3 regions of the Vibrio sp. YMD68 genome follow, and region 1 is predicted to be linked to each of the others. Evidence: predicted binding sites of a transcription regulator. Region 1 holds the regulator's gene; each other region holds the start of a gene.
The links. Region 1 encodes CRP, which controls carbon source genes, mostly activating them, when cyclic AMP is high. Its sites were predicted from a motif close to TGTGANNNNNNTCACA; they were not measured.
Positions count from the first base shown of each region.

Region 2: QF117_RS17975 (NupC/NupG family nucleoside CNT transporter) is a predicted target of CRP. The motif match lies at 2,842-2,857, and genes of this name have one in related genera.
Region 3: recB (exodeoxyribonuclease V subunit beta) is a predicted target of CRP. The motif match lies at 3,173-3,188, and genes of this name have one in related genera.

Region 1 is NZ_CP124614.1:239,680-244,142, reverse strand. It holds gene QF117_RS07055 (hydrolase) at 1-403, shown strand, start outside; gene QF117_RS07050 (YheU family protein) at 410-622, shown strand; gene QF117_RS07045 (phosphoribulokinase) at 751-1,620, shown strand; gene crp (cAMP-activated global transcriptional regulator CRP) at 1,883-2,515, shown strand; gene QF117_RS07035 (DUF1338 domain-containing protein) at 2,677-3,468, opposite strand; gene astD (succinylglutamate-semialdehyde dehydrogenase) at 3,509-4,463, opposite strand, start outside.
Region 2 is NZ_CP124614.1:2,635,391-2,639,853, reverse strand. It holds gene QF117_RS17995 (sodium:alanine symporter family protein) at 1-930, shown strand, start outside; gene yaaA (peroxide stress protein YaaA) at 1,026-1,799, shown strand; gene QF117_RS17985 (hypothetical protein) at 1,839-2,018, shown strand; gene QF117_RS17980 (TatD family hydrolase) at 2,015-2,797, shown strand; gene QF117_RS17975 (NupC/NupG family nucleoside CNT transporter) at 3,003-4,265, shown strand.
Region 3 is NZ_CP124614.1:2,544,766-2,549,228, forward strand. It holds gene recB (exodeoxyribonuclease V subunit beta) at 1-2,982, opposite strand, end outside; gene recC (exodeoxyribonuclease V subunit gamma) at 3,499-4,463, opposite strand, start outside.

The DNA of each region.
Region 1 (4,463 bases):
CGCTCTGCACAAACACCGCCTGCTTAAAGGTGAGCTTGGGCTTTCTTATCAACGTATCAAGCGCATCTCCAAGTTGTATGAATTTGATGAACTGATTACTGCGCCCTTACATGGTTTTGAAAGTGCGCAGAGCTATTATCAACGTTGCTCTGGTATTCATCGATTACAAGACATCACCTTACCCTTGCAGATCATTCATGCCAAAGACGATCCCTTTATGACCCAGGCGGTGATACCGAGTTTCATTTTACCCGATAACATCAATTACCAGTTATTGGAGCATGGCGGCCATGTTGGGTTTATCTCAGGGAGTTTAACGAACCCAGGTTTCTGGTTAGAACAAGTTCTCCCAGATTATTACGAAACATTAAAGCACGCACCATCAAATCAAAACCACGAATAGGCCACTATGATTATTCCTTGGCAACAAATAGAAAACGATACTTTAGACAACCTTATTAAGGAGTTTGTCCTTCGCGAAGGAACCGATTACGGAGAGATTGAATGCTCTTTGCAAGATAAAATTGAACAGGTAAAAACGTTACTTAAAAGCGGCGATGCGACAGTTGTGTTCTCAGAGTTGCATGAAACAGTCGACATAAAAATGCGTAAATCGCTATAGCCTTCTCGCTTTTCGTTTCACTCACTTTACTGGCGTAGACCTTTCCATTTGGCATGCTATAGTGAAACGCTAACGTTAAGATTTATCGAATACTCAACAAGTAAGTTACATTTACGACAAGGTTAGTCATGTCAGCAAAACATCCTATTATCGCGGTAACTGGCTCTTCTGGAGCAGGAACCACCACCACATCAGAAGCGTTTCGCAAAATGTTCAATATGATGAACGTGAAACCAGCGTGGGTGGAAGGTGACAGCTTTCACCGCTTCACTCGACCAGAAATGGATGTGGAGATCCGAAAATCCAGAGAACAAGGTAAACACATCAGTTACTTTGGTCCGCTGGCCAACGACTTTCCTACCCTAGAGGAATTTTTCCGTACTTACGGTAACGAAGGAACTGGGCAGGTACGACGTTATCTTCATACCTTCGATGAAGCGGTCCCTTACAATCAAATGCCCGGCACCTTCACACCGTGGCAAGATTTACCTCAAGACTCAGATGTGCTGTTTTACGAAGGGCTGCATGGTGGCGTTGTCGACGGGGATGTCAATGTTGCCCAACATGTTGATCTACTCATAGGCATGGTTCCGATTGTTAACTTAGAGTGGATTCAAAAGTTTGTTCGAGACACACGAGACCGTGGCCACTCACGCGAAGCCGTCATGGATTCGATTGTTCGATCTATGGATGATTACCTCAATTATATTACCCCTCAGTTTTCTCGCACTCATATTAACTTTCAGCGTGTTCCTACGGTTGATACATCAAACCCACTTAACGCAAAAGGCATCCCTAGTCTGGATGAAAGCTTTGTCGTTATTCGCTTACGTGGCATAAAGAATGTCGACTTCCCATACCTCCTCGCTATGATTGATGGCTCTTTCATGTCACGACATAATACATTGGTGGTACCAGGTGGGAAGATGAGCTTTGCGATGGAACTGATTGCAAGACCAATCCTGCAGCAGCTGATCGAAACCGGGAAAATTGGATAAACTCTCATCAAAGAAGTCGATTACTTTTCATACCGTGATCATGTGCACATTTTTGCGTAAAATAACCGCGTATAGAAGCGATTAAAATCAAGAAATTTGAAGTAAAAAAGGATACTATTCTTAACCGAGATACTAGATAGCTTGCAGCATGAATAACGTGCTCTTATCCTAAGCAGGCTTATTTTAGGCTAGCTGACTGTATGGAAAGCGACAAGCACACCGCGGAAAGCGACAAGCACACCTTCAGAGGAAGTGAGATATTATGGTTTTAGGTAAACCTCAAACAGATCCAACACTAGAGTGGTTTCTTTCACACTGTCATATTCATAAGTACCCTTCAAAAAGCACGCTGATTCACGCCGGCGAAAAAGCCGAAACGTTGTACTACATCGTTAAAGGCTCTGTAGCGGTACTGATCAAGGATGAAGAAGGTAAGGAAATGATTCTTTCTTACCTAAACCAAGGTGATTTTATTGGCGAGCTAGGCTTGTTTGAAGAAGATCAAGAGCGTACTGCATGGGTTCGTGCTAAATCTCCTTGTGAAGTTGCTGAGATTTCTTTCAAGAAATTCCGTCAACTTATCCAAGTTAACCCAGACATTCTAATGCGTCTTTCATCACAAATGGCTAACCGTCTACAAGTGACAAGCCAAAAAGTGGGTGATTTAGCCTTCCTAGATGTGACTGGCCGTATTGCACAAACGCTGCTTAACCTAGCAAAACAACCTGATGCAATGACTCACCCTGACGGCATGCAGATTAAGATCACTCGTCAAGAGATTGGTCAAATCGTTGGCTGTTCTCGTGAGACCGTTGGTCGTATCTTAAAGATGCTAGAAGAACAGAACCTAATTTCTGCACACGGTAAAACTATCGTTGTATACGGAACTCGTTAATTTCTAATGATTAGAAATTGATAAAAATCAGAAAGCCACCCTCAGCAATGTGGGTGGCTTTTTTATGTCTACGGCTAATCAAAACGAAAAACGGTTCTATTGGCTATCAGTACTTTTGACTATCAATACTTTTGGCTATCAATACTTTGTGCATTGAGTTATCAGCTATCAGTGCTTTCAAAAATCTTATCGGCTGAAGCCGCAACAAAACCCGTATAAAGTTCACCATTTGCCATCGGATAACGCTTGGCAAACTCATAAAAGCCACCTGGTATCGTTTTCTTGCCCTCGCTAAATGTCACCTCGACCTTATCGGCCATCGTCGAAGACTGCTCAAGCAGCACATCTGGTGAGCCTTTCACTTCGCCACCCGATTCATTTATCTTAAAACCCGATTGACGAAGATGATCGTTGACGTCTTTCACTTCTGAAAATTGATTGAGTTGATTCACACTCACAGTGAAGTGATTGGCTCCATAGCCATGGGCCGCTAGCCATGCTGCATATTCACTCTCGCTGGCCAATGTTTGGTAATCGGTATCACTTAGATCCCAAAGCCGGCCACCGAACAAGAATTCATGACCTTTCAGCTTACTAGGATCCAATTGCTCAACAAGCTTAGCAACGATCTGTTGTAGCTCACTTGAGCACTCATCCACTTTAAGCTCACTAATAAACACTTTAGGTTGCTTAGGGTCAGGGTGTTCATAGTGTTTGGCAACGAGTTTTTTACTCTCGAACTCATAGTCACCGCATGCCACGTACCCGGCATCTAAGAATGGCTTCGCTAACGTAGCAATCCCAAGAGGGGAAGAATTGAAGGTTCTCAAGGCGATATGGTCATTAATCAAAACGTCCTCTTCGCGCAACAATTTATGCACAATCTCAGCCGATGGGCACAGACGGTCAATATAATCATTCCATAAAGCCGTAAATAAAGTATCCGGTGTCATAACGAGTCCTTAATTCGGTGATTGATATATAAATAGAAAGCTACAGTTCAATCCCTGGGCTAAACGTCGCTGGTAAAAGAGTTTCGTCGCCTTCCATTGAAGCCATTGGATAAGCGCAGTAGTCAGCAGCGTAATAAGCACTTGGCCTTAGGTTGCCCGACGCCCCAGGGCCTCCAAATGGTGCATCACCACTGGCCCCAGTCAACTGTCTGTTACGGTTCACAATACCGGCACGAATGTGGTCAACAAAGTAATCCCATTCGCTGTCGTCAGTTGAAATAAGCCCCGCGGATAATCCAAAGCGAGTGTCGTTAGCCATCTCTACCGCTCGTTCTAGGCTGTCATAGCGAACGACTTGCAATAACGGCCCAAAATATTCTTCATCTGGTAATTCATCGACCGCAGTCACATCTATGATACCTGGTGAAACAAATGCCGCTTCTCCTGCTTTGGCTTCTACCAGACTTTCGCCCCCAAGAGAATGAAGGTTAGCTTGAGCGTGTAAAATAACCTTAGCGGCATCCATCGAGATTTGAGGGCCCATAAATGGCGCAGGTTCAGCAAAAGGTTGATCAACTTTTATTTTTTTTGTGGCCTCAACAAGACGACCGAGCAACACATCCCCTTTCTCACCGTGCGGAACGTAAAGGCGACGAGCACAGGTGCAGCGTTGACCTGCGCTGATGAAAGCAGACTGGATGATGGTATAAACCGTCGCGTCAACATCCCCAAATTGCTCAGAGATCACCATTGGGTTGTTTCCGCCCATCTCTAGTGCCAGCATTTTGCCTGGCTGACCTGCAAATTGGCGGTGTAATACGTGCCCCGTATTGGCACTGCCGGTAAAGAGCACACCGTCAATGCCTTTGGAATCGGCCAGTGCAATCCCTGTTTCTTTGGCACCTTGAACCAGATTAAGCACACCAGCAGGTAAACCTGCCTGTTGCCATAGCTTCATGGCAAACTCACCAATCCACGGCGTTTGCTCTGAAGGT
Region 2 (4,463 bases), 950 kb from region 1:
GGTGCCATGAACAATGCATTTGGTTTTGAAGAGCTGTACGTTGGTATCGCTATTGTGATTATCTCAGCGTTCGTCATCTTTGGTGGAATTCGTAAGATTGCTCGCACAGCAGAGCTGATTGTTCCTATTATGGCATTGGCTTATTTGTTGATCGCGGTTTACGTTGTGCTGATGAACATCGAAAAGGTGCCAGATGTATTGGCATTAATCTTCAAAAGCGCATTTGGTTTTCAAGAAGCGGCTGCGGGCGGGCTCGGTTATGCCATCGCTCAAGCTATGATTCAAGGCATTAAGCGTGGTCTATTCTCAAACGAAGCAGGCATGGGTTCTGCGCCTAATGCGGCAGCGTCTGCGACACCGTATCCACCGCACCCTGCCTCACAGGGTTATGTTCAAATGCTGGGTGTATTCACAGATACGATCGTGATCTGTTCATGTACGGTGGCTATTATCTTAATGTCTGGTGAATACGTTCCTCACGGTGAAATTACCGGCATTGAGTTAACGCAGCGTGCATTAACGGCTCAAGTTGGTGATTGGGGTGGAATCTTTGTTGCGGTGGCGATTTTCTTCTTCGCCTTTACCTCTATCATTGCGAACTACTCCTACGCAGAAACGAATCTGATATTCTTAGAGCACAACAATAAGAAAGGACTGGCGTTGTTTAGGCTTGTGGTGCTTGGCATGGTGATGTTCGGTTCGTTAGCTTCTCTACCAACCGTGTGGGCGCTGGCTGATGTCTCTATGGGGTTAATGGCCATAGTGAACTTAGTGGCGATCATCTTGTTGTCTGGCATCGTGATCAAACTGGCCAAAGATTACAATCGCCAATTGGATGCGGGTAAGCTTCCTACATTTGATGCGAATGACTTTCCAGAGCTTCAATCTCAGTTAGAAGATGGTATTTGGGATAACAGCAAAAAAAGCTAATCGGTTTGACTGATTAGAGTAATTGAAAAGCCATGCAGACAACGCGTGGCTTTTTTTGTAGTCTAGAGACGTCTCATGAATATGGAATTTACACTATGCTAGTCGTTATCTCACCAGCAAAAACGTTGGACTACGAGTCTCCGTTACCCACAGAGCAATTTACTCAGCCAGACTTTATCCCCCATTCAAAAGAGCTTATCGATGAATGCCGTCAGTTGACCCCAGCGGACATTACCGCCTTGATGAAGGTCAGTGACAAAATTGCTGGGCTAAATGTGGCTCGGTTTGAACAGTGGAGCGAAACCTTCTCGTTAGAAAACGCCCGCCAAGCACTCTTTGCATTTAAAGGGGATGTGTACACCGGGTTAGATGCGGCCACTCTTTCTCAAGGGGATCTGGACTTTGCCCAACAGCACTTACGAATGTTGTCGGGTTTATATGGCCTACTCAAACCTTTAGATCTTATGCAGCCATACCGCCTTGAAATGGGAACGAAACTGGCTAATCCGCGTGGCACCAATCTGTATCAATTTTGGGGTAACCTGATTACCGATAAATTGAATCACGATATCAATGTTCAAGGCGATAATGTATTGATCAACTTAGCCTCGAATGAATATTTTAAAGCGGTCAAGCCAAAGAGCTTAGATGCCACGGTGATAACGCCTGTGTTCAAAGACTGCAAAAATGGGCAGTATAAAGTCATCAGTTTTCACGCAAAGAAAGCACGCGGCATGATGGCTCGATATATTATCGAAAATAGGGTTGATTCGATTGAAGCATTGACTCAGTTTGATAGCGCAGGTTATTACTTTGTTGAAGCTGAATCTTCCCACAAAGAGCTCGTGTTTAAACGTGAGGAACGTTAACCCGTTTTAGGTGGACGTATTTAGAAGGTAAGCACGGCAATGGTGAAGTGGCTAACGTTTTGGTTAAATAAATACGATGCATGGTGCGTGTCTATGGGGTTGACACCAGAAAATAAGCGCAGCTGTGTGCCTTACAAAAAAGATCCATCGACCGAAAACGATTCAATCGCGGAGAGTCATTCAATGGCTGAAAGTCATAGTGACAAGAACCAACCATGACAATGCCCCCTTTGTTTGATACGCATTGTCACTTTGACTTTGAGCATTTTCAAGGTGACTTCAATGCAGAACTATCGTCAGCTGAGCAAGAAGGGGTTAAGAAGTTTCTTATTCCTGCAATAAATGAGAGCAACTGGCAAGCGGTGCAATTGCTCTCTTCGCGGCACCCTCAAATTTACCATGCTTTGGGTTTTCACCCTTATTTTCTTAATGATTCAGCAGATCAAGACGTCAAAGCACTTTCACAGGCTCTTGAACTCCGTTCCCCCCAGTGTGTTGCCATTGGCGAATGCGGGCTCGACTTTTCAATTGATACCTCCCAAGCATTGCAAGAGCGGTATTTGTTAATACAACTAGAATTGGCTCAGCAGTATCAATTACCCGTTATTCTTCATTGCCATAAAGCGCACCATCGCCTCATCCCATTATTAAAAAAGTACCCGCTTGCTAAAGGCGGTATATTGCACGGTTTTTCTGGCAGCTTGCAGCAAGCGATGGATTTTATTGAATTAGGTTTTTATATCGGTGTGGGTGGAACCATCACCTACCCAAGGGCGAACAAAACGAGAAAGACAATGTCTGATTTACCATTGGACTATTTGGTTATTGAAACTGATGCGCCTGATATGCCTATGTGCGGTTTTCAAGGGAAGAGAAATCACCCTAAAATGTTGCCAAAAGTCTTATCAGAACTGGCTTTGCTTAAAGAACAACCGGAGCAAACGGTTGCGCAATCGTTGTGGGAAAGTAGCCATAGATCGCTATTTATTTGTGAATGAATTCTAAATAAGTTGTAGGTTCTATGATTTTTGCATGAGATTGGTGTGATTTAAGTCGCATTTATGAGTGAATGAAGTGTGTGTCTTAACAGAAAGTGTGAGTACTGCATTACTTTATCTCATTCATGCTGCGTATAATCACCGTGCTTTTTAGCTCCACTTTTTGTTACACGCCAATAAATAACTAATAAGGAAATCATAAACTATGAGCCTGTTTATGAGTATCATCGGGATGTTCGTTCTGCTTGGAATAGCAGTTCTTTTATCTGACAACCGCAAAGCGATTAATCTACGTACTGTAGGTGGCGCTTTCGCAATTCAATTTATAATCGGTGGTTTCGTACTTTACGTACCATGGGGTCGTGATCTTCTAGCTGGCTTCTCTGCTGGTGTACAGAACGTAATCGACTACGGTAAAGACGGTACAGGGTTTCTATTTGGAAACCTAGTTAACTTCTCAGTTGATGGTATCGGCTTCATTTTTGCTTTCCAAGTACTACCAACTCTTATCTTTTTCTCTGCATTAATCTCTGTGCTTTACTACATTGGTGTTATGCAGTGGGTTATCAAGATTTTGGGTGGTGGTCTACAAAAAGCATTGGGTACATCTCGTGCAGAATCAATGTCTGCTGCTGCGAACATTTTCGTAGGTCAAACGGAAGCACCACTTGTGGTTCGTCCGTTCATTCCTAAGATGACTCAGTCTGAGCTATTTGCAGTAATGTGTGGTGGCCTAGCATCTGTTGCTGGTGGTGTACTAGCGGGTTATGCATCTATGGGTGTTCCACTAGAGTACCTAGTTGCTGCGTCATTCATGGCGGCACCTGGTGGTCTACTATTCGCAAAAATCATCAAGCCAGAAACAGAACAGGCTGCTGATGAGCTAGGTGAAGACATTGATGGCGGCGCTGATAAACCAGCTAACGTTATCGATGCAGCGGCAAGCGGTGCATCTGTTGGTCTTCAACTTGCATTAAACGTTGGCGCAATGCTACTTGCTTTCATTGGTCTTATCGCCCTAGTGAACGGCATCATTGGTGGTGTTGGTGGTTGGTTCGGTATGGGCCACCTAACACTAGAAATGCTTCTAGGTTGGTTGTTTGCTCCTCTAGCATTCCTAATTGGTGTGCCTTGGGCTGAAGCAACAGTTGCTGGTTCTTTCATCGGTCAAAAACTGGTTGTGAACGAATTCGTAGCGTACCTAAACTTTGTACCTTACGTGGGTGAAAACGCTCAAGTTCTTGCATCGACAGGCGCGGTAATGACAGAGAAGACGCAAGCAATCATTGCTTTCGCTCTATGTGGTTTCGCTAACCTTTCTTCAATTGCGATTCTACTTGGTGGTCTAGGTGGCCTTGCTCCTAGCCGTCGTCAAGAGATTGCACGCATGGGTGTTAAAGCCGTTGCAGCAGGTACTCTATCTAACTTAATGGCAGCAACAATTGCTGGCCTATTCCTGTCTTTCTAAGAAAGAAGAGTTAGATTATATAGACGCCTTTTAACAAAGCCCCGTAGCCACCTAGTGTGCTGCGGGGCTTTTTTGTTTTCTGGCGATACACTTTTATAGTTAGTGGATAAATGGCTTTTATCGCTAAGAGGAGAATAAGGAGTAAGATAGAGTAAGATTTTTGAGATACAAACCGTTTGCGTTTTATTTGGTGCTACA
Region 3 (4,463 bases), 1.0 Mb from region 1:
AATGTCGAGGTTGCTTTCTTCACCAGCAGGAAGGGTAAATTCCACCTCTTCAAATAGCGTGTGCAAAAACGTACCCGGACGAGCGCCCCGTGGGAAGGTGAAAATTGACCGCTCTGGCTCAATAAGTTCCGTTTCATCTTGCTCTTCAACAGAATCAATATCAAAGCCCTGAATCTCAACACTGGCATCATAATGAGATTGATGTCCACCTTGTTTAACCAGCCCAGAATAGCTAGTAACACGCCAAGATCGGTCAATCTCACTCTGGAGTACATGAGCATGAAGATCGACAGCATGTTCTTGCAAAATAGAATAAGACTCATCGTGAGGCAACGGGGGATCCGTCACCACAATAGCGCTCAATGCGTTAGCTTGAACCGTTAACGCATTGTTGAGTTCGGAAATACCGCCTTGTTGTGCATTTTGCAATAAATAACCCAGTGCACTTTTATCAACTCCGGTCGGTTCTTTGGTTGAGCGTCCTCGTCTTATCGGTGACACCCCAATGAAACAGCCATACACTGCCCGAGTGAGTGCGACGTAAGCGAGTCTTAAATCTTCAGCTAAGCGCTCTTTATCGGCCTGCTCTAATGCGGCACCACTGTTGGTAATATCGAGTATCGTCTGATCACTGGATTCGTCGTAATACTTCCCTTCGCTTGCTTCACGATAACTGACTAGAAATGGAAGAAACACCAAATCATATTCCAGACCTTTCGATTTATGAATGGTGATGATTTGAACCAAGTTTCGCTCAGACTCTAAACGTTGAATTTGATCATCACTGCCACCTAGCCCTTGTTCGGCTTGGCTAATGGTTTCCGCAAGCCAACGCAACAAACCATGGTCGCTGTCTAACTCTTGCCTCGCTTGTTGCAGCAGTTCTCCAATATGCATCAAATCGGTGAGCGTGCGTTCGCCATTATCTTCTTCCAGTAACCGTTCAGCGATATGACGCTTACTGATTACGGAACGAAGCATCGGAAGCACACCTCGTTGTAACCAGAGTTTTCGATACTCTTTGAATTCGTTAACCGCGTTATCCCAGATGATTTCATCGTTATTTAACGCATCAAGCTGGGTTGCGTTCAAAGCAAACAATTCAGAGGCAAGGCACGAACGCAGTGCTCGATCATTATCCGGAGTTAGTGTGGCTTGCAATAGTCTTTGTAGATCTTGAGCCACCCCACTGGTGAACACGCTATCTCGGTTAGAAAGGTAAACACTGGCAATCCCTTTATCGGCCAAAGCCTGTTTGATCATTCGCCCTTCATTACCTGTTCTCACCAGAACAGCCATATCTCCCGCTTCAACGGTTGTTCTTTTCAAGCTACTTGCTGATCCACTTGAAAAGTAGGCATTATCACTTTGAGCTGCGGTTAATATCGTTTGGATCTGACTCGCCGTCGCCAGCGCCATTTCATCAAGGTATTCCCCTTTCGAGCGCGGTTTATCTTCCGCGTCTTGCAGCCAATAGGTCATCGCTGGCTGTTCTTTACCCTTTAAGTACCAATGTTTTTGCTCAGCCACAGGGCTATAGTTCACCGGCAAGAAGGGAATGTCTTCATCATAAACAAATGGGCTACTGGACGATTGAAACAGCTGATTCACCGCCAATACCATGTTGGCACTGGAGCGCCAGTTTGTTCCCAATGTGTAATGGGCACTGACCTGATTTCTTGCTTTGATGTACGTGAAAATATCCGCCCCACGGAAACCGTAAATCGCCTGTTTAGGATCGCCAATCATAAACAGACCGCATTGTGGGTTATTGAGATAGATACGGCTAAAAATATTGTACTGAAGTGGATCCGTGTCTTGGAATTCATCGATCATCGCGACCGGATATAAAGTGCGAATTCTCTCAGTTAACTGACCCGCTTCATCCAAGTCTATCGCAGCAGAAAGTTGAGTAAGAAGATCATCAAAAGAGAGCCACTGTTTATGCTTTTTGGCGCTCGCCAGCTTCTCACGACACTCTTTAATCGCATGGGCCATCAGAGGCGCTTTAAGATTTACAGGGGCCGATAAAAAAGCTTGAATCGCTTCAAACACTTCGTGCTGGGGGGCTTCGCCTTTTGGGGTTTTCTCTCGCAGTACATCTTGGGAGAATCGCTCCAACTTATCGGGGAAATCATAGTTATCCGTTGGCAGTGAAGCCCATGCGGTGATGCTCTCTAGCCATTGCGGTAATGATTTTTTAGTGTAACTGCGTTTGTTAATATCTGAGCCAGAGATGAGAGCCAGAAAGTCAGCTTGATGATCCATCCAATGACGCTTTAGGACATCAATTTTGGCAAGATTGTCCTGATGTAATGCAGAAAGGTCACCGCTCATCGCTTCAACTGATAACGTCAGCGGCGATCCACTTAAGTACCGACCAATATCAGCCAATAGCGATGCTGGCGATCCCCAGATACGTCTCACTTCGCCCGCTAAGTTGATAGGCAAAGGGTAAAAGTTTCGACGCCAATAATCGGCAATCACTTGCGCTTTAAGCTGGCTTTCATCGGTAACAAATTCGTTATCAAAACGACTGCCGGACTCAAAGGCATTTTGAGTCAACATGCGCTGACAAAAACCGTGAATGGTGTACACCGCCGCTTCATCCATTTGACGCTCAGCCTGCAACAGTATTTTTGCCGCTTCTTTATGGTTGCTTACCGCATCAAGTAGCGGTGCAATCACCGGATCATCACTCTGGCTTCGGGAAAAAGCAATGCGAGCATCATGAATTCTTGCCCGAATACGATCCCTCAATTCAGCCGTTGCCGCTTCGGTGAACGTCACCACCAATATTTGATCAACGGTCAGCGGTGTCGAATGGCGTGTCTCTCCGTCACCATGCCCGAGCAGCAAGCGAAGATACAAACCGGCAATCGTAAAGGTTTTTCCTGTCCCTGCCGAGGCTTCAATGAGTCGCGCACCATGCAGGGGAAAAGTCATTGTATTTAGTGTTGTTGCCACAATTTTCGCTGTCATTGTACTCAAACCTATTAATTACCTATTGCATCTTCATGACCTAGAGTTAGGCGGTCACGATTCTAGAATCAAATGCTTACTCTATTTCAAAATAACGTCTGTTTCGAAATAACGTCTGTTGCGAAATAACGTGATCCAGTTATGAAAAATATTACAAATCCGTCCTGAGTCGGTATTCATTCTAAGGGAGTGCGATCTTACTCACGGCAGAGGCGCTTATGAGCCGATAGTATGCCGCTCACTGGTTCACCTGCAGGTCAAATCAATACGTTAGCCTGCTATATCATTCAACGATACCGACCCAAATACCAACCTAATAATGGTCCCTCTGACCTGTGGCCGTACAGAAAACGCCCTACACTATAATGATTGACTGGCGGCCACTTTATTTCTTGTTACTTATCACTTTCCATTACCCCATGACGGTTATTACCACATGACTGGCATGACTGGCATGACTAAATAACGGGTATTACTGCGTGATAGACTCTCAAATGCGTTCTTAGCATCCACTCATTACGCATCGGCCGCATTGACTAGAGCCAATCGTGGCGCTTGAATGATCAGCGACGACAATAATCTCACTTGTGCAGCGAGTTCATCGTTCCATTCGGGCCAAATTCGGGAAATGTACGCACTCGCACCTTCTCCAGTCACATTGAATCCATCGTTAAAAGTCGCGGACATTTTTTTGAACGACTTCTCTTCATCATCCACCCACTTACCTCGACTAAAGCCTGCATCGACGTTAGCCAGCGCGGTTTTAGGGAAGTAGCACAGCGGTTTCGTCATTCCCTGATAATAGAGGCGAACACATTCATTGAGTAACTCTCGTGCGTATTTGACATCATCGATGGCGGGATACAGTTCGTGTACAACACCTTCTTTTCGATCGTAACCAATGATGTGAGTCGGTTTCGAGATGCCAGAAATGGAAAGCAAGAGGTGGTCAATCCAAGCAGACAAATAGTCTTGAGAGCGAATCTTACCACTGCGGTAACGCACAAGGCCGGATTGATAATAATGGGTCAACCAGCCATGTAACTGGACGTTTTTTCCTTCCCCCAACACATCGATCGTCAGGCTTACATCCACATCATCTTGTGGCTGACCGCATAGAAATGTCAGTGTTTCCACCAGTTCTTCGGCTTGTGCTCGATTGGTTTCAAACTCTATCTCACCAAAAGCGCCGACGGGCAATTTACCTTGCGCTCTCTGTTCACAAACAAATCGCTCAACAATACTTTGGCTATCAGGGTTACCTTTTAGGCGTTCGTCCAACAAGCTATCAAGCAATTGATCCCGTAGCTGATAACTTTCCAGCCCGTTAAGCACAAAAGGTTCTTCGTTTTCCATGATGGGTAACGGAGGTTCAAAAGAGACTTTTAAGCGGCGGTTAAAGAAGTACTGAACCGGTAAGCGCCAAAAACGTTGCAGCTCCACTAAATCGAGCTCAATGGGAAAAGTGGCTCCAAGTAAAA